DNA from 3 places in the Pseudactinotalea sp. Z1748 genome. Region 1 is predicted to be linked to each of the others. Evidence: riboswitches for the same ligand, from Rfam matches in the RefSeq annotation. Region 1 holds a riboswitch; each other region holds the start of a gene.
The links. A riboswitch is a leader RNA that binds a small molecule or an ion and turns the genes downstream of it on or off. The one in region 1 is predicted to bind thiamine pyrophosphate.
Positions count from the first base shown of each region.

Region 2: another riboswitch for thiamine pyrophosphate. It lies ahead of thiM (hydroxyethylthiazole kinase); the one in region 1 lies ahead of ACO0LU_RS02365 (YkoF family thiamine/hydroxymethylpyrimidine-binding protein).
Region 3: another riboswitch for thiamine pyrophosphate. It lies ahead of ACO0LU_RS14975 (thiamine ABC transporter substrate-binding protein); the one in region 1 lies ahead of ACO0LU_RS02365 (YkoF family thiamine/hydroxymethylpyrimidine-binding protein).

Region 1 is NZ_JBMPQB010000001.1:495,568-501,804, reverse strand. It holds gene ACO0LU_RS02380 (protein adenylyltransferase SelO) at 1-397, shown strand, start outside; gene ACO0LU_RS02375 (PLD nuclease N-terminal domain-containing protein) at 524-727, shown strand; gene ACO0LU_RS02370 (hypothetical protein) at 945-1,895, shown strand; TPP riboswitch at 1,975-2,079, shown strand; gene ACO0LU_RS02365 (YkoF family thiamine/hydroxymethylpyrimidine-binding protein) at 2,123-2,809, shown strand; gene ACO0LU_RS02360 (hypothetical protein) at 2,872-3,621, opposite strand; gene ACO0LU_RS02355 (NCS2 family permease) at 3,781-5,265, opposite strand; gene ACO0LU_RS02350 (DUF2530 domain-containing protein) at 5,461-5,742, shown strand; gene ACO0LU_RS02345 (NAD(P)-dependent oxidoreductase) at 5,739-6,237, shown strand, end outside.
Region 2 is NZ_JBMPQB010000002.1:77,592-83,828, forward strand. It holds gene ACO0LU_RS04635 (aminobutyraldehyde dehydrogenase) at 1-80, shown strand, start outside; gene thiD (bifunctional hydroxymethylpyrimidine kinase/phosphomethylpyrimidine kinase) at 85-915, opposite strand; gene thiE (thiamine phosphate synthase) at 912-1,580, opposite strand; gene thiM (hydroxyethylthiazole kinase) at 1,581-2,465, opposite strand; TPP riboswitch at 2,454-2,551, opposite strand; gene ACO0LU_RS04655 (LLM class flavin-dependent oxidoreductase) at 2,875-4,074, shown strand; gene ACO0LU_RS04660 (FMN reductase) at 4,093-4,710, shown strand; gene ACO0LU_RS04665 (LolA family protein) at 4,834-6,027, shown strand; gene ACO0LU_RS04670 (ABC transporter ATP-binding protein) at 6,024-6,237, shown strand, end outside.
Region 3 is NZ_JBMPQB010000007.1:38,689-44,925, forward strand. It holds gene ACO0LU_RS14970 (ABC transporter permease) at 1-1,171, opposite strand, end outside; gene ACO0LU_RS14975 (thiamine ABC transporter substrate-binding protein) at 1,440-2,573, opposite strand; TPP riboswitch at 2,621-2,736, opposite strand; gene ACO0LU_RS14980 (DUF4235 domain-containing protein) at 2,829-3,071, shown strand; gene mnhG (monovalent cation/H(+) antiporter subunit G) at 3,090-3,464, opposite strand; gene ACO0LU_RS14990 (monovalent cation/H+ antiporter complex subunit F) at 3,461-3,811, opposite strand; gene ACO0LU_RS14995 (Na+/H+ antiporter subunit E) at 3,808-4,413, opposite strand; gene ACO0LU_RS15000 (Na+/H+ antiporter subunit D) at 4,410-5,951, opposite strand; gene ACO0LU_RS15005 (Na(+)/H(+) antiporter subunit C) at 5,948-6,237, opposite strand, start outside.

The DNA.
Region 1 (6,237 bases):
GCCGGCACTGTCCGGCGGCGCCGGTGGCGATGAGGTTCCGGGCCCGGCGTCGCTCGACGGCGCCCGTGGTGATGAGGTTCCGGCCCCGGCATCGCTCGACGGGGCCGGAGGCGAGGCTGCGTCATCGACCGAGCGGCCGGCCTTCGAGCCGTGGCTGCAACGCTGGCTCTCCTATCGCCCGGATGCGAGCGTGATGGCCCAGGTGAACCCCATCTACATCCCACGCAACCACCTGGTCGAGGAAGCTCTCGCCGCTGCCGGCACCGCAGACCTGGGCCCCTTCGATGAATTGCTGGACGTGATCACCCAGCCGTTCACCGAGCGCCCGGGACTGGAGCGCTTCACCGAGCCGGCCCCGGCCGAGGCCGCCCCGTTCGTGACGTACTGCGGAACCTGACAACTTCCGAGGCCGCCCCGTTCGTGACGTACTGCGGAACCTGACAACTTCCGAGGCCGCCCCGTTTCCGCGGAACCTGACCTCCCAGGGCCAGTGCCCACCCGGTCCCGTTGCTATGGTCGGAACATGTTTGATGCGGTCGCAGGGGGCCTCGTGGTCGTCGTCTTCGGGCTGGCGTGGCTGGCGCTCATCGTCGCCGCACTCATGTCTATCGCGCAGTCGCGGAACTATACCTCCGGACTCAAGGCGCTGTGGATGCTGGCCGTGTTCGCCCTGCCGTTCCTGGGCACTCTGGCCTGGTTCCTCATCGGCCGCCACTCCCACAGCTGACAACTCACCAGCCACCCCCACCCGGCCCCCAGCCCGGCCCCAGCCCGGCCCCGGCCCCAGCCCCCGCCGAAGTCAGCATTAGTCGGCTGAACGCGCCGCAAAGTCGACCAATGCTGGCTTCGGCGGGGGATGGGCGGGTATGCACACTGGGAAACTGTGTCCACAGGTGCTGGTGGGCAGCCGCTATGGGCGCGGTGGATTGGTGCTTACTGGCGTCATGCGCACGGTACCGATCCCGGAGGGCCTGCTGCGGTACACCCACTGGCAGTGCGGCCTCATTTCCACCGCGCAATGCCGGGCTCTGGGCATCAGTGGCGACCGGTGCGCCACCCTGGTCGCTCGCGGCATGTGGAAGCGGGTCGTGCGCGGCGTCTACGACACCGAGCCGGACCGTCCGACGGACTTCGACGCGTCCCGGCGCAAGGCCGCCTGGACCGGCCTGCTGGCGATCGGCAAGGACGCCATTGCCGTGGGGTGCTGCGCCCTGGCCCTCCATGGCGTCGCAGGGCTGCCCCAGCAGTTGACGCCGGAAGTAGCGCTCACAGGTGGGCGCTGGCTGCGGGGACCGGTCGGCGTCGTTGTGCGCCGGTATCGTGACGTGCCGGTGCGGGTGCGGTACGCCGGCTGGCAGGTGAGCGACGTCCCCACCGCACTCGTCCACGCTCTGCCACTCCTGCGACGCGATCACGGGGTCGCCGTGCTCGATTCGGCCCTCAACCAAGGCCTCATCAACACCAGCGACCTCACCGACGTCCGCCGGTGGCTGCAGGGGCGACGCGGTGCCGCGCGAACCAGCAGGTGGTGGCCGCTCGTGGATGGTCGCGCCGAATCACCATTGGAGACGTGGGCCCGGCTCGACTGTCATGACCACGATCTGCCACCGGACCAACTCCAGGTGGTGTTGCGCGACGCCACCGGTACGCTCATCGGGCGCGGTGACATGGGATGGCGGCGCCGCGACGGCGGTTGGGTCATCGTCGAGATGGACGGACGCCAGGTCCACAGCGAACCCGAGGCGCTCTTCCGGGACCGGCAGCGCCAGAACCGGTTGCTGGCCGAGGCGGATGCCACCGTCCTGCGATTCACCAGCCGCGACCTGCGCCCACCCGGCACCATCGCCCACCACGTCCGCCAGGTCCTCACCACCACCCGCCGAAGTCAGCATTGATCGGCTGAATCTGCGGGCAAAGTCGATTAATGCTGGCTTCGGCGGGTGGACAGCGCCGGTCCGCCACGGTTAGCGTCGAACCTACCCCCCGGGGAGCGCGCGGAGCGCTGAGAGTGCGGAGAGTCCGCAGACCCGTCCACCTGATCCGGTTCGTACCGGCGTAGGGAGTTGGGCACCCGCCGATGAGCGTCGGCGGCTCGTGAGGTACCCCGGGACCGGAGGCACCGATGATCACCACCGGCCACGGCAGCACGGAGGCAATCACCACGACCGGCACCAGCGAGGCCACGCCACGCGAGTTGGGCGTCGGGATGCGATTCAGCCTCCACCCGCACACCGACGACTTCGTGCGCGTGATCCTGGACTCCCTCGCCGAGGTGGAGGCGAGCGGCGCGGGCGAGGGGCTGGTGATCGAGACCGACGAGGTCAGCACATACGTCGGTGCTCGGGCGGTGCCGGCCGAACAGGACCTGGCCGGCTACCTGGTGGCTGCCATCGCCGCTGCCTCCCGGCACTCCGGTGGCGGGCACGTCGCCGCCCACGTGCTGTTCTCCCGCGGTTGCCCGGGCGAACGTACCTGCGACCTGACCTCCACGATCCTGCCCGAGGTGGCCCCGGTGCGCCTGGAACCCACCGGCATCGAGGCGGTGGCGCAGTGGTCGCTGTACCCGCTACTCGATGGTGGGGATGATGCCGGCGAACACATGTCCATCATCGAGGCGGCTATCACCCGCGCACAGGCGCGCGGGGTTGCCGCCCCTGCGGCCCACTACGCCACCAAATTCACCGGCGACCTCGCGGAGGTGGTGGCCACCGCCGTCGACGCGTGGGCGCGGGTGGGCACCACCGTCCCGCACGTGGCGACCCACCTGACCATCTCGGTGGGCTCACCCACGCCGGCCCGCGGGACGTAACCGCGCCAGCCCAGTTCACGAGCGCCCGTCCGCCTCGCGCACTGGCGGTGTGGGGTACGCGCTCAGGGAGCCCCGTCGCGCACCGTGGTGACCAAGTCGGTGAGGCTGGGCTTCGCCGGGGTGGAGGCGAACCCGAACCGCACCGGCGGGTCGATCGGAACCATCGCGCCCAAGTCCGTTCCATCCCACGAGGTACGAGCACCGGCGAGGCGATGAAGGTCGCTCGCACCGTAGTACTCCCTGCGCCCACCCCCGGCCGAACCGCGGGTGCGCACCCCTGGCAGGGCCACCCGCGCGACCGGATCGGTCAGGAGGGTGAACCAGGGCGCACCGGTCACCGCAGCGGGCAGCGCGCGCAACAGCCAACCCACCGCTGCCCGCTTGCCGATCTGCACGGTTGCGGACAGTGGGCCGGCTTCGATCTGCCACCGCTCCCCCGCCGTGGTGGGCGCAGTCCGCGGCAGCGCCTCAGCCGGTACGGGCGGCTGGGAGGAGCCGGGATCTGCCATTCCCCGCACAACGGCGTCACGCGCACGAGCCCCTGCCGGGGATCTGGGCGCATACCGGTGCACGGTCACGTTCGCGGGCTCGACGGCATCGAACTGGTAGGTGGCCGAGACGAACTCGGCGACCTCCGTCGATGGCGCCAGTAGCACTCGATGCCCGTGCGGATGCTGCACCATCACCCCCGCGAATGGCCCCAGCGGAGTGGTGTGCCAGTTACCCACGACGAACCGGGTCCCACCGGCGGTCCCCCAACCGGCGATCCGACCGGAGAACCTCCAGGTGCGGGGCGGAGTGGAGCGGGTCATCCCCCATGGTCCATCGGCAGGCGCCGGCGCACCAACCGCGGCGCAATCACTCGGAGCACCGGGCCACCCGGAGCAACTGCCCACCCGGCCCGCTCCCCGACCCAAGACCACCGGCGGACACAGTACCCGCGCCGCCCCGCACCCCGACTGCCGGCCCCGCTAACCCCCGAGCAGCGTTCCGATCGGACCGCGCACGAAGTAGAAGACGAACATCAGCGAGGTCACCCACATCAGCGGGTGCACCTTGCGGATCCGTCCGGCACCTACCTGGATGATCACGTAGGCGATGAACCCGGCGCCCATCCCCGCGGCGATGGAGAAGGTCAGCGGCATCATCAGGATGGTCAGGAACGCCGGGATCGCCACCTCGGTGCGCTTCCAGTCGATCCCGGTCACCTGGGCCATCATCAGGAAGCCCACCAGCACCAACACCGGCGTAGCCGCTTCGAAGGGCACCAGCGCCACGATCGGGGAGAACAGCGTGGCCAGCAGGAACGCGATGCCGACCACCACGCTGCTCAGCCCGGTCCGGGCCCCCTCACCGACGCCGGCTGCGGATTCGATGTACGCGGTCGCCGTCGATGCCGATCCCGCCCCGCCGGCGATGGCCCCGAAGGAGTCCACCACCAGGATCTCTCGGGTCCGCGGCGGGTTGCCCTGCTCATCCAGCAACTTGGCCTCGGCACCCACGGCCACCATCGTGCCCATGGTGTCGAAGAAGTCGGCCAGCATCAGGGTGAACACCAGCAGCAGGACGACGACGATGCCGACCTTCTCGATCGAACCGAGCAGGGAGAAGTGGCCCAGCAGGGCGAAGTCGGGCAGCGAGATGATCTCCCCGCTGATCTCGGGCGGGTTGAGCTGCCAACCCCAGGGGTTGTCCTCCGAGGCCCGCCCCACGTTCAGGAACGCCTCGGCAAGCATCGCCAGCCCGGTGCCGACCACGATCGCGATCAGCAGTGCCCCGCGAACCTTGCGCACCCACAGGATGCCGGCGGTGAACAGCCCGATCACGAAGATCAGCGAGGGCCACCCACCCAGCGACCCATTCAGCCCCAGTTCCACCGGCGTGGCCATCGAGGCCGGGATCCGGATGATGCCGGCGTTGACGAGGCCGACGAAGGCGATGAACAGCCCGATGCCCACACTGATGGCCATCTTCAACTCGAACGGAACCGCGCGGAACACCGCCTGCCGGAACCCGGTGAGGACCAGGACGAGCATGATGATGCCCTCCAGCACCACGATGCCCATCGCATCGGCCCAGGTCAGCCCGGCGTCGGGCAGCGCGGCGATCGAGTAGGCCACCACGGCGTTCAGGCCCATGCCGGCGGCGATGGCCAGTGGGAAGCGCGCCACCAGACCCATCGCGATGCACAGCACCCCAGCGACCAGGGCGGTGGTCGCCGCCACCCGGGGGACGGCCAACTCCTCGATCCCGCCGATGAAGTTGCCCGTGCCGTCGGGCACGGTGCCCAGGATCAACGGGTTGATGACGATGATGTAACTCATCGCGAAGAACGTGACCAGGCCACCGCGGATCTCACGCCCGATGGTGGAGCCACGCGCAGAGATCTCGAAGTAACGGTCCAGGAAGCCGGCGAATCCGGAGGTGCGCTCATCCTCGCGCGTGGATTGTCCCATGGGGCACTATCTTGGCCAGCCGAACTCGGTTCCGTCCAATCCCGACCATCAGGTGGGGAAGTGCCCGACGACGGCGCCTCGCCCGGCCGCAGCGACTCACCACCGCAGCACCGCCGTCACACGGGCTCACGCCGTCGCCGTCGCCGCCGCCGTCGTTGTCCGCGTCGCCGTCGCGCGAGGCTCTACCATCAAGACGTGCGCAGCCTCGACCCCGAACGAACACCACAGGAATTGCAGCCGGCCAGGGTGCCCTCCGTGCTGGTGTTCAGCGTGGGCATCCTGATCTGGTTGGCGGTCCTGCTGGTGCTCGGCGCCCGCCACCTGCTCGGCTACGGCGCCGACGGCCGACTCGCCTCGATCGCCGTGGCCGGCGTCGTGCTGGGCGCGGCCGGCCTGATCTGGGCCTGGCTACGCCCACGGCCCAAATTCGCCGCACCCACCACCGAACCCGCCCCCAACCCCCAGGACCCTTCGTGAAACTGCTCCTGCCCGACTCCATCAACCTTGACCTGAACCTGCCCGACCAGGTGCAGCCCGTCACCTACGCGGTGACCGAGCCGATCCCGCAGGAGCACCGCGACGCCGAAGCGATCGTGCTGTGGGCCATTCCCGGGCACCGCATGGTCGAACTCCCGGCGGAACTGCCGAACCTGAAGTGGGTGCAGGGCCTGATGGCCGGCATGGACGCCGCGGTGAACGCCGGGTTCAGCGAGGACATCACGATGACCTCCGGGTTGGGTCTGCACGCCGGTCCGGTGGCCGAGCACACCCTCGCGATGGTGCTGGCCGCGGCCCGCCGACTGGACCTGTGCGTGCTCTATCAGGCCAACAACGAATGGGATGAGACCCGCCTGGGCGGCAACCAGGCCCTGCGCACCGGCAACTTCTCCACCCTGTCCGGGGCTCGGGTGCTGATCTGGGGCTTCGGCTCCATCGGGCAGGAACTGGCCCCCTGGATGGCCGCGATGGGCG
Region 2 (6,237 bases), on a different contig from region 1:
TGCTGGACTACTCGGTGACGCGGCACGTGATGATCCGGCACCAGGTGCCCCCGGAAACCACCGGGTTCCGACCCGCCTGAGGTTTCACGCGCGCCGGGCGCGACGACCGGCCCCGGGTTGGCCCGCGAAGTGGTGCAGTGGGCCGTGGCCGGAGCCGACCTGAAGGTCATCGGCAGCGGCCAGGGCGGTGGTGAGCCAGGTCTTGGCAACGCGCACGGCGGACTCCCAGTCGCCCTCGCGCTCGACCACCCGGGTAGCGATCGCCGAGGAGAGCGAGCATCCGGTGCCGTGGGTGTTGGGTGTGTCGATCCACGCCGAGGACACCTGGGTGACGCTACCGCCGGGCCAGACCAGCAGATCGGTGGCGCGTTCGCCGGGCAGGTGCCCGCCCTTGGCCAGCACGCTCACCCCATACTCCTTGGCCACGTGGCGCGCCTGCGCCGTTGCCTCCTCCCAGTCCCCGGCGGTCTCTGTTCCGGCGAGCACAGCCAGTTCGGGGATGTTCGGGGTGATCAACCCGGCGCGAGTGATGAGTCCGGACAGCGCCTCGGAGGTATCGGCGTCCAGCAGTCGGTCGCCGCTGGTGGCCACCATCACCGGATCGAGCACCACGTGGGCTGCCGTGCTGCGCTCCAGCCACCCGGTGACCACCTCGATGGTGGCCGTGTTGGCCAGCATCCCGATCTTGACCGCATCGACCTGGATGTCCTCGCTGATCGCCTCGAGTTGGTCGATCAGGAACTGCGGCGGGGGGATGTGCACACCCCGGACCCCGCGGGTGTTCTGTGCGGTCAGCGCAGTGACCGCCGCCATGCCGTATCCGCCGTTGGCCGCGATCGACTTGATGTCCGCCTGGATCCCCGCGCCCCCGGAGGGGTCGGATCCGGCGATGGACAGGACGCGCGGAATACTCATGCGCCGGCCTTGCCCGGGCCGGATCCTGCGGCGTCCCAGTCGGTACGCAGCCCCCGGGCCACCGCCTCGGGATCCGGCGCCGCACACAACGCCGAGACCACTGCCACCCCGCCGGCACCGGCGCGCCGCAGCGGCCCGGCGTCCTCGGGCCGCACGCCGCCGATCGCCACGCACGGCAGCGGCGTCCGGGCGGCGAACCGGCCGAACCCCTCGATACCGAGCGCGTCCGGATGGTCGGTCTTCGTCGTCGTCGGCCGGATCACCCCCACCCCCAGGTAGTCGACGGTGCCCCCCGGCAGGGCGGCGACGGCTTGCAGGTGCGCGACCGTATTGGCAGTGAGACCGACGATCGCCTCCGGTCCCAACTCCGCACGGGCCGCCACCGCTGTGTCATCGAGTTGCCCCAGGTGCACCCCGTGCACCGGCAGGCCGCGACTGTGCGCGGCGACGACGACGTCGAGCCGGTCGTTGACGATCAGGTGCGCCCGGCCATCGATCACCTCGGTGAGGTGCGTCAACTGACGCAGGTGATCGTCCAGGTCGGCCTCCTTGTCCCGCAGTTGCACGGTGTGCACCCCGCCGGCCACCGCGGCTGCCACCGTGGCCGGCACCCCGCGTGGTGCGCACAACTCGCGGTCGGTGACCAGGTAGATGCCGGGCTGCATTCAGGCCTCCTGCGGGTCCGGCGCAGGTGCCGCCAGCACCTCGACCCGAGCCTGCTCGATCACCTGCTCCGGGGTGATGCCGGCCAGTGCGTCCAGGAACGCGGGCAGGAACGTGCCCGGGCCGTGAGCGTCGGTGGCAGCCACTTCGGCGGCGATGCCGTAGACCACGTGCGCGGCGGAGACAGCGGTCAGCGCGCTGGTGGTCCCACGGGCACCGAGCATCGCGGCGATGATCGAGCCGAGTGCGCAGCCGGCGCCGGTGATCCGGGTGAGCAACGCGTGGCCGTTATCGACCCTGATGGCCGCTGACCCGTCGGTGATGAGGTCACGCGCACCGGAGACCGCCACCACCATCGAGGTCTCGCGGGCCAGGGCTGCGGCGACCGGGGCGGCTGTATCGGTGTCGTCGGCAGAGTCCACCCCGCGCCCACCAGCCCCGGCGCCTGCCAGTGCCATGATCTCCGAGGCGTTGCCGCGCACTGCCGTGGGCCCGGCGGCGAGTAGTTCGGCGGCGAAACCGGTGCGCAACGGCAGCGCTCCGATCGCCACCGGGTCAAGCACCCACGGGGTGCCGGCTTCGCTCGCGGCGCTCACCGCCGCCCGGCCGGCGTCGCGCTGCTGATGGGACAACGTGCCCAGGTTGATCAGCAGTCCGGACGCCATCGGGGCGAACACCCCCGCCTCCTCGGCCGTGTCCACCATGGCCGGTGCCGCCCCGATCGCCAATAACGCGTTGGCGGAGAAGTTCGTGGCCACGTGGTTGATGATGTTATGCACCAACGGGCTGTGCTCCCGCAGGGCTCGCAGCAGGTGTGCGGCCTGCTCTGTCACGTGGACCGCCTCCGGAAGGCCCGCCGATTCGGTGTGACCGTAAACATCAGTCATGGACATTCCCTTCGCTAGTACGAACTAGTGCAGGTTCGACGGGTGTCATCTCAGCCGCGCGGTGGGCGGCACCCCGTGTCGTGGCCTTCGAGTCTAACAACCCCACCCCGCAGAAGGTCGGGTCGCCCCCACACCCCCCACACCCCCCACACCCCCCACCGCCCCCACCCCCCACACCCGCCGAGAGCGACCCTGGTGGTCGAGGACGAGTGGCAGGAACGTCGCCGTCGACCACAACCCTCGTTCTCGGCGGTGGTGTGTGGAAAGCGGGGGTGGGGTGCGGGAAAGGGGGTGGGGTGCGGGAAGGGGGTGGGGTGCGGGAAGGGCGGTGGGTGGAATAGAACGGGTGGCGGTGATGTTTGCCAGGGTGTATATGCAAATGCATCGAGTTTCTTGAGGGGCCTGCACCATGCAGTTCGGAATCTTCAGCGTCAGTGACGTCACCACTGACCCCACCACCGGTCACACGCCGAATGACACCGAGCGGGTACGGGCGATGATGACCATCGCCCAGCACGCCGACCAGGCCGGGCTGGAAGTCTTCGCCACCGGTGAGCACCACAACCCCCCGTTCGTGGCCTCCTCGCCGACCACGATGCTGGGCTACCTGGCCGGGACCACCAAGAACATCACGCTGTCCACCGCGACCACCCTGATCACCACCAACGACCCGGTGAAGATCGCCGAGGACTACGCCATGCTGCAGGTGCTCGCAGACGGCCGGATGGACCTGATGATGGGCCGCGGTAACACCGGCCCGGTCTACCCCTGGTTCGGCCAGGACATCCGCCAGGGCGTGAACCTCGCGATCGAGAACTACGCGCTGCTGCGCCGACTGTGGACCGAGGACGTGGTGGACTGGGACGGGAAGTTCCGCACTCCGCTGCAGGGCTTCACCGCCACACCCCGCCCGCTGGACGGGGTGCCCCCGTTCGTGTGGCACGGCTCCATCCGTACCCCCGAGATCGCCGAGCAGGCCGCCTTCTACGGCGACGGGTTTCTGCACAACAACATCTTCTGGCCGATCGACCACACCAAGAAGATGGTCAGTTTCTACCGGAAGCGCTTCGAGCACTACGGCCACGGCAAGGCCGACCAGGCGATCGTTGGCCTGGGCGGACAGTTCTTCGCCCGGAAGAATTCCCAGGACGCGTGGAACGAGTTCCGGCCCTACTTCGACAACGCCCCGGTCTACGGTCACGGACCCTCGATGGAGGACTTCACCCGCGAGACCCCCCTGACCGTGGGTTCACCGCAGCAGATCATCGACCGCTACGCCACGATGCGCGAGCACGTGGGCGACTACCAGCGGCAGTTGTTCCTCATCGATCACGCCGGGTTGCCGGTGAAGACGGTGCTGGAGCAGATCGACATCCTGGCCGAGGAGATCGTGCCGGCGCTGCGCGAGATCAACGAGGCAGCCCGTCCCGCGCATGTCCCCTCGAACCCGCCCAGCCACGCCGACCGGGTGGCCCAGGTCGCCGAGGCCGGCAAGTCCCAGGGCCAGCACGTGGCCGGGCAGGACCACTGGACCGGCCGCCGAGCCGAGGACGACGTCGCTACTGCCGCCGCCGGCGCCGCCCAGCGTGGTGCCGCATTCGGACTCTGAAGAAAGGACTCATCTCTGATGACTGCCCGCACAATCGTTGCCGTCTCCGGTGGCCTGAACAAGCCCTCCTCGACCCGGCTGCTCACGGACCGGCTGGTCGAGGCCGCCGTGAGTGAACTCAAGGCCCGCGGCGTCCAGGCGCAGGTGGAGGTCGTGGAACTGCGCGACCACGCCCACGACACCGTCAACGCGATGCTGTCCGGGTTCCCCTCCGGTGACCTCAAGGGAGTGCTGGAGCGCCTAGCCGGCGCCGACGGCGTCATCGCCGTCAGCCCGATCTACACCACCGGAGCGTCCGGGTTGTTCAAGTCCTTCGTGGACATCATCGAGAAGGACGCCCTGACCGGGATGCCGGTACTGCTGGGAGCCACCGGTGGTACGGCGCGACACTCCCTGGCGCTGGAGTACGCGATCCGGCCGATGTTCACCTACCTGCGGACCGATGTGGTCACCACCGCGGTATTCGCCGCCACCGACGACTGGTCCGGTCGGGCCGACGACGTCAATCCGCTCCCGGCCCGGATCCGCCGGGCGGGTCGCGAATTCGCCGAACTCGTGGCGGCCCGGGACGAGGCCCGCCCGGCCGACCTGTACGACGACGTCCCCTCCTTCGAGGCGATGTTCTCCAAACTCTGAGCACCGCCGGCGCTCAGCCGAGGGCCGTACCCGCCGAGGGCGCCTCATCGCACCGGGAATGGTGAGTACTGGTCGACGGCCGTGGTGAGGCGTATGGTCGAACCAGCACGCAAGGAGGTCACGATGACCCGCAGATGGCACCGCTGGCTACCGGCCGCAGTGGTCGGCGTCGTGATCGCGGGCGGGGTCGGGCTCACGGCGCAGGCCGGCTCGGCCGATCTGCCCGAGAAGTCACCCGAGGACGTCCTGGCCATGATGGCCGAGCACTCGGTGGAGGCATTCTCCGGGGAGTTCCAGACGAGCACCGAACTCGGACTGCCCGATCTGTCCGGCCTGGATGGAGCCTTCGGCCACGGGCACCGCGGTGGCATGCCGGCGCCGGATCTCGCTGAGGATGCCGCTCCGGAGCAGACCCAGGACGCCGGTGATGAGAACGCCGGGCGGCGCGGCGGCTCCGGAGTGGGCGAGGCCCTGGAGCTGCTGACCGGCGAGCACACCGCACGGGTCTATACCGACGGGCAGCAGGCGCGCATCCAGGTGCTGGACGATCTGGCCGAACGGAACGTGATCCGCACCGAGGAGGAGGTGTGGTTCTACGACTCCCGTGAGAATGCCGCCACCCACCTGGCATTGCCGGCACCCGGCGACGAGGTGTGCCGCCCCGGCCCGGGGCCACACGGTTCCTGGTTCGACCACGGCGGCCAGCCGTCTGGCCCCGGGCCGGTCCCCACACCGGATGAGGTCGCCGCCGACGTCCTGCAGGCCCTGGAGACCGATACCGACGTTACCGTCGGTGCGGACGAACGCGTGGCCGGGCGTTCTGCCTACACCCTGGTGCTGGCGCCCGGCAGCGAACACTCCCTGGTGGAGCAGGTGGTCCTGGCCGTCGACGCAGAGACCGGCTTCGCGCTGGGCGTCACCGTGCTCGCCCGCGGCCAGGACGAACCGGCGGTTCAGGCCCAGTACAGCGAGATCACGTTCGAGACCCCCGATGCCACGCTCTTCGACTTCACCCCGCCCGCCGGGGCGAGCGTGGAGGAGGTGGAACTCCCGCCGTGCCCGGAGGGGGCCGGGACCGGTGCACCCGAGAAGCCGGACGGCCACGAGGTGATCGGGCAGGGTTGGGACGCGGTCCTGGTGCTGGCGGTGGACGAATCCGGCGCACTGGATGATCCACTCGTGCGCGAACTCACCCAGGACACCGGCGCCGGGCGTCTGCTGTCCACGAACCTGCTGTCCGTGCTGGTGACCGACGACGGGCGGGCCCTGATCGGTGCCGTCACCCCGGAGTACCTGCAGTCCCTCGCCGGGTCGTGACCGAACTCGCCGTCCGCACCGAGGGCCTGACCAAGACGTTCGGTACGCACACGGCCGTCGACGACCTCGACCTCGTGGTCCCGCGCGGCAGTGTGTTCGGGTTCCTCGGCCCCAACGGCTCGGGCAAGACCACCACGATCCGACTGCTGCTCGGTCTGGCCTCGGCGACGGCCGGAACCGCGCACGTGCTCGGGCACCACATGCCGCAGG
Region 3 (6,237 bases), on a different contig from region 1:
CAGCCACACGCAGGGAGTTCGCGGCCGCGTCCCATACCGTCACGGTGAGCGCGTTCGGCCCGCCGGTGCTGCCCAGGGCCACATAGTTGTCCAGCCCCCACGCGCCCGACGGCGTGCGCAGCGAGCGCACCACCAGCGTGGCCAGGGGTAGCGCGAGCAGGCCCACGATCACCACGGCGGTCACCGCGGCCGCCGGAAGATCAGGCCCCGGGCGGCCCCAGCGGGCGGCAAGCCGGCCTCGACTTCGAGCCGTATGGCCGAGACCGACGGTGCGGACACTCGACTTCGCCCATAACCCTCGCTCTCGACGATGCGGCACGGGCTGCCACAGCCGCAGCCGGCGTGCCTGGTGCTGGGCGCCGTGTAGTTTCAGGGCCGCCTCCCGCCGAGCCCGGGCACGGGAGAAGGTGATGAGCGCGGCGGTCACCACCGATAGTTGCAGTACCGAGAGCACCGCGGCGGTGCGCAGGTCGAGGAACTGGGTGGTCTGGATCCAGATCTCGGTCTCGATGGTGCCGAACCGGATCCCGCCCAGCACCAGCACCACTCCGAACGCGGTGGAGCAGAACAGGAACACCACCGAGGCGGCGGAGGTGATCGCCGGGGTGAGCGCCGGCAATGTCACAGACCAGAAGGCGCGCGCCGGGGAAGCGCCCAGGGCCCGGGCGCTCTGCTCGGTGCGCGGGTCCAGACGCTCCCAGAAGCCGCCCACGGTGCGCACCACGATCGCGTAGTTGAAGAACACCAGCGCCAGCACGATCGCGGTGAAGGTGCGGTCCAGGCCGAGGAACCCGAGCGGGCCGTCAGCGGCCAGCAGCGCCCGGAACGCCACCCCCACCACCACGGTGGGCAGCACGAACGGGATCGTGATCAGCGCCCTCAGGATCCGTTGGCCGCGGAAGGTGCGCCGGTACAGCACATAGGCACCGGGGACGCCGAGCACCACCGAGAAGACGGTGCCGAGCACCCCCAGCGCGATCGTGAGGAAGAGGATCCGCCAGGTGCGCGGGCGGGCGAACACCTCGGTGAAGCCGCTGAGGTCCCACGAACCGTCCGGCACGAAACCACGCAACACCAGGGTGGTCACCGGCCAGGCGAAGAAGATGGCCAGGAACACCAGCGGCACGGCGGCCGCGAGCACCCACACCCCGCCTCGCAACCACCGTGCCATCCCCAGGACCCCTCCTACTCGGCGGCCCGCGGCCGACCGGGTGACGCAGTGCGCAGACCCACCCGGACGGCAGCGCAACGCCGAGCCACGCAGACCCGGACCCGGCCGGGCCCTACCGGATCGGGCCGGGCCGAGCCGGGGCGTGCCGGGCCGTGCCGTACCGGGCTGCGCCGGGCCGGATTGGGCCGGGTCAGATTGCGCCGGGCCGGATTGGGCCGAGTCGGATTGGGCCGGGTCGGGCTGGACCGGGCGGTGCTGGCTCCCATCCTCAGCCGATCACGATGTCGGTCCAAGCCTGGATCCAGTCCTGACGGTTCTCGTCGATCTCCGCCGGGTCCACGGTCAACGGTTCCTCGGCGAGGGGGGCCCATTGAGTCCACTCCTGCGGGAGTTCCAGGTCGTGGTTGACCGGGTACATGTACATCTGTCCGGGAATGTCAGCCTGGACGGCGTCGCTGAGCAGGAAGTCGATGAACGCCTCGGCGCCCTCGGGGTTGTCCGCCCCGGCCAGCACCCCGGCGTACTCAACCTGCCGGAAGCAGGAGGCGAGCATCGCCGTCGTCGTCGGGTCCTCCCCGTCCGGTCCGACCTCGAAGGCCGGCGAGGTGGAGTAGGACAACGCCACCGGGCGCGGGCCCTGTCCGACCGAGCCGGAGAACTCCTCGGAGTAGGCGGTGGACCAGGAGTCGACGACGAGCAGGCCGTTGTCGGCCAGGTCCTGCCAGTACTGCGTCCACCCGTCCCCGAACTCGGCGACCGTGGCCAGCAGGAACGCCAGGCCGGGTGAGGAGGTGGCCGGGTTGGTCACCACCACGTGGTCGGCGTAGTCAGGCCCGGTCAGGTCGGCCAGGTCGGACGGCTCGGCGATACCGGCCTCGGCGTACCAGGCGGTGTCGATGTTCAGGCACACATCGCCCACGTCGATCGGAGTGAGTTCGTTTCCGCCGTCGATCAGGTAGTCCTCGGCGGCCGGGGGCAGTGCAGCGGAGGTGTAGGGGCTGAAGACGTTCTCGGCGATACCGCGGGAGGCGAAGGAGTTGTCGATGCCGTAGGCGACGTCGCCCAGGGGCGCGTCCTTGGTCAGGATCAACTGGTTCACCAGGGCTCCACCGTCACCGGGTGCGCTGAAGGACAGCGTGTAGCCGGAGTCCGACTCGAACTGGCTGATCAGGTCCTCCGAGACGTGGAACGAGTCGTGCGTGACCACCTGGACCGTGCCTCCGGCTCCGGTGGCCTCGCCCTCCTCTACTGCGGTGGTGTCCGCGTCGTCGTCAGGGGTGGTGTCGGGGTTGTCGTTCCCGGTGCCCACCGTGCAGGCGGCCACGGCCAGTGCCAGAGCGGTGAACGCGGCAAGATGTCCGATCCGTACAGGTCTGCGGTGAGACATGGTGTGGTGATTCATTCTTCCTCCTCAGCGTGATGTGAGAAGGGGTCCGCGGCGCGACGCCACGGGAGAGATGCTCGACTCCCTTCGCCGGTGCTAACCGGAGCAGGTTCGAGGGTCTGCGGGTGGCCGCACTCTCAGCGCCGCACCTGACTCGGTCGACGCTCCCCTGTCGCACCCACGAGGCTACACCCCGTCGGCCGGTGCGGCCGACGGGTGCGCGAGGATCGTGGACGGCTACGCTGGGTGCAGTCGTCGTAAAGGAGATCTGCCATGGAGCGAGTCGTCACCGCCGTTGCCACCATCGTCGCCGGCCTCGTCGCGAACAAGGTGCTCGGCACCGCCTGGAAGAGCGTCACCGGTCATGAGCCACCAACCGACGACAAGGACGGAAGCATGCCCATCGCTGAGATCGTGCTCTTCGCGGCGATCTCCAGCGCGCTGGTGGCGTTGGTCCGCGCCTACGCCAGCCGTGGCGCCCACAAGTGGATGTCGAGCGGCGACGTCGCTCGCTGAGGGCGGTCGCACAGCAGGTCAGGCCTGGGAGTCCCCGTTCTCGGCACGTACCGACTCCAGATCCTCGGTAAGTTCGTCCACCCCGAGCAGGTCGAACCGGACCCTGTCGGTGCGGTAGCCCGCCCGGCCCACCATGTGCGCGGCCACCGGCGCGGTAGCGAGTTGGAACACGATCACCGGAAGCACCTTCCAGCCCACCTGCCAGGACGCCAGTGACAGGGCGAGGCCGTTCATCATCAGAATGATGCCCAGGACCTGCGGCTTGGTGGCCGCGTGCATGCGGGATAACAGATCCGGGAAGCGGTTCACGCCTATGGCGGCCACCAGGGTCAGGAACGTCCCGGTGAGGAAGAACGCCGAGGCCATCACCTCGCGGAGCAGGTCCCAGCTCATCCTTCAGGCTCCTGTTCGTCCATCCGGGCCAGCCGCGCTCTCTCGACCTGCGCCAGTTCCTCGTGGGTGAGGATCCTGCCCTCGTCCTCGGGCTCGCTGGCCGCGAACCTGGACAGGGCCACTGCGGCCACGAATCCGACGATCGCCATGACCGTGAGCAACGGGACCAGGTCCACCCGCCCGGTGCCGGCCGACCACAGCGCGCTGGCCCCGATCAATGCGGCAACCACCACGTCGAGCGCGGCAATCCGGTCCAGCATGCTCGGGCCGACCTCCATCCGGCGCAGCGCCACCAGTACCGCCACCAGGAGAATCGTCCCGGCGATCCACATCACCACCGGGCTCACTGATCGACCTCCCCTCGACCGCCGCCCCACCAACGCCGCCGGGGTAGTCCGGCCTTGGCCAGATCCTCCTGGTTGGCCAAGGCATAGAGCAACCGGCGTTCCTGGGCCAGCACCATTTTGCGCATCCCGTCGGCACCGTCGGTCATGCCCAGATCCAGCACGTGCACGTACAGAGTTCCGGTGAGTCGATGCGCCTCCACAATGATCGAACCGGGAACCAGGGAGGTGAACACGCCGGTCAGAGTCAGGATCAGGTCCGATGCCGACCGCAACCGGATCCGGACCACACCACCCTGGGGAGCCTTGCGGGGATGCAACGCCAGCCATGAAACCTGGACCGAGGCGTGCAGAACGTCGAATATGAACCGCCCGACCAGGTGGACCAGACCGAAGAAACTTGGCCGTCCGGCGTATCCCACCGCCGGCATCGGGGCCACGATCAGCAGGATCGCCGCGATCGCGACGCCGGCGAGAACGTTCGCCAGGGTCAGATCGCCCCACAACAGCACCCACAGGGCCGTCATCCACAGCAGCATCGGCCACCGGTGGAACCAGGAGGCCAGGCTCCGGCCTGGCGCCGTCGTGGTGGTCGGGGCGGTCATTCTTCCTCCACCACCTCATCGGACACGCCCTCGCCGCGTTCACCGTCGGGAAGGACCGAGGATACGTAGGCTGTCTGCGCACGCAAGTCCCGCGAGGCTGCGTCGGTGTAGGCGTACAGTGGCCCGGCGATCACCGCCAACGCCACCCCGACGGCAGCGATCGCCGCAGCCGGGAGGAACATCCCGCGCGGCACGGTGGTGTCCGGCAGCGGCTTGGGTGCCTCCTGCCAGAAGGCCTTGTTCCACGCCTTGATAATGGCGTAGAGGGTCAACAGCGAGGCGACCAGGCCGGCCCCGACCGCGACGTATGCCAGGGGGGTCTGGTGCTGGACACCGGCCTGCATCAGACCCAACTTTCCCAGGAAGCCTGACATCGGGGGGATGCCGCCCAGGTTCATCGCCGGGACGAAGAACAATACCGCCAATGCCGGGGCAGCCTTGGTGAGCGAGCCGAGCCTCTCCAGGGACGTGGTGCCGCCGCGCCGTTCGATCAAGCCCGCCACCAGGAACAACGCCGTCTGCACAGTGATGTGATGGACGACGTAGAAGATCGACCCGGACAGCCCCAGCTGGGTGGCCAGGGAGATCCCGAAAATCATGTACCCGATGTGGCTGACCAACGTGAAGGAGAGCAGACGTTTGATGTCGTCCTGAGCCACCGCGCCCAGGATTCCCACGATCATGGTCACGATGGCCGCGACCATGAGCACGGTGTCCATCCTGCCGTCGGTGAACAGCAGCGTCTGGGTGCGGATGATCGCGTAGACACCCACTTTGGTGAGCAGCCCCGCGAACACAGCGGTGACCGGGGCCGGGGCGGTGGGATAGGAATCAGGCAGCCAAGCCGAGAGCGGGAAGACGGCGGCCTTGATCCCGAAGGCGATCAGCAACAGGATCTGCAGCACCAACGCCACACCCGGATCGATCTCGGGTATCCGCAGGCTCAACTGGGCGAAACTCAACGTGCCGGTGGCCGCGTATGTCAATGCGATCGCGGCGAGGAACATCATTGAGGACAGCAACGAGACGACGACGTAGATCGACCCCGCCCGCATCCGCGCCCCGGTCCCGCCCAGGGTGAGCAGCACGAAACTGGCGGCCAGGAGCATCTCGAACCCGACGAACAGGTTGAACAGGTCCCCGGACAGAAAGGCGTTGGAGACCCCGGCCGCCAGCACCAGGTACGTCGGGTGATAGATCGCCACCGGAGCGCCCTCGTCACCGTCGGCCAGCCCCTGGGCCATCGAGTACAACAGCACGCCGAGCAGTACCACCGCCGAGACCACCAGCATCAACGCCGAGAGCCTGTCGGCCACCAGGGCGATGCCCACCGGCGCGGACCAGCCACCGAGGTTGGCGACCTGCGGGCCTTCCAGGTGAGCGATCACCATCAGCGCGACGGCCATACCCAGCACCACGGTCAGGGCGGTCACCGCCGAGGCCAGTTGGGCCTTCGGCCGCTTGGCCATGGCCAGGGCGAATCCGGCCGCGAACAGCGGCAGGATCACCGGCAACGGCACGAGCCAGCTCAAGTTCATCCCGGCCCGCCCTTCCGCTGCTCCTCAGCATCGGCGATCGGCACCGGGCGATCTGCGATGACCGGGTGCTCCTCGGTCTCATCGCGCGCTTCGGCGGCCTCACGGGCAAGGCTCGCCCCGACGTCGTCATCACGCGCGTCGAACTCACCGCGCGCGGCCCGCCGCGCGATCCGCCGGTCCTCCAAGTCGTCCTGGACCTCGTCATGACCGTGCAACTGCCACGTCCGATAGGCCATGGCCAACACGAAGGCGGTCAGGCCCAGGTTGATCACGATCGCGGTCAGAA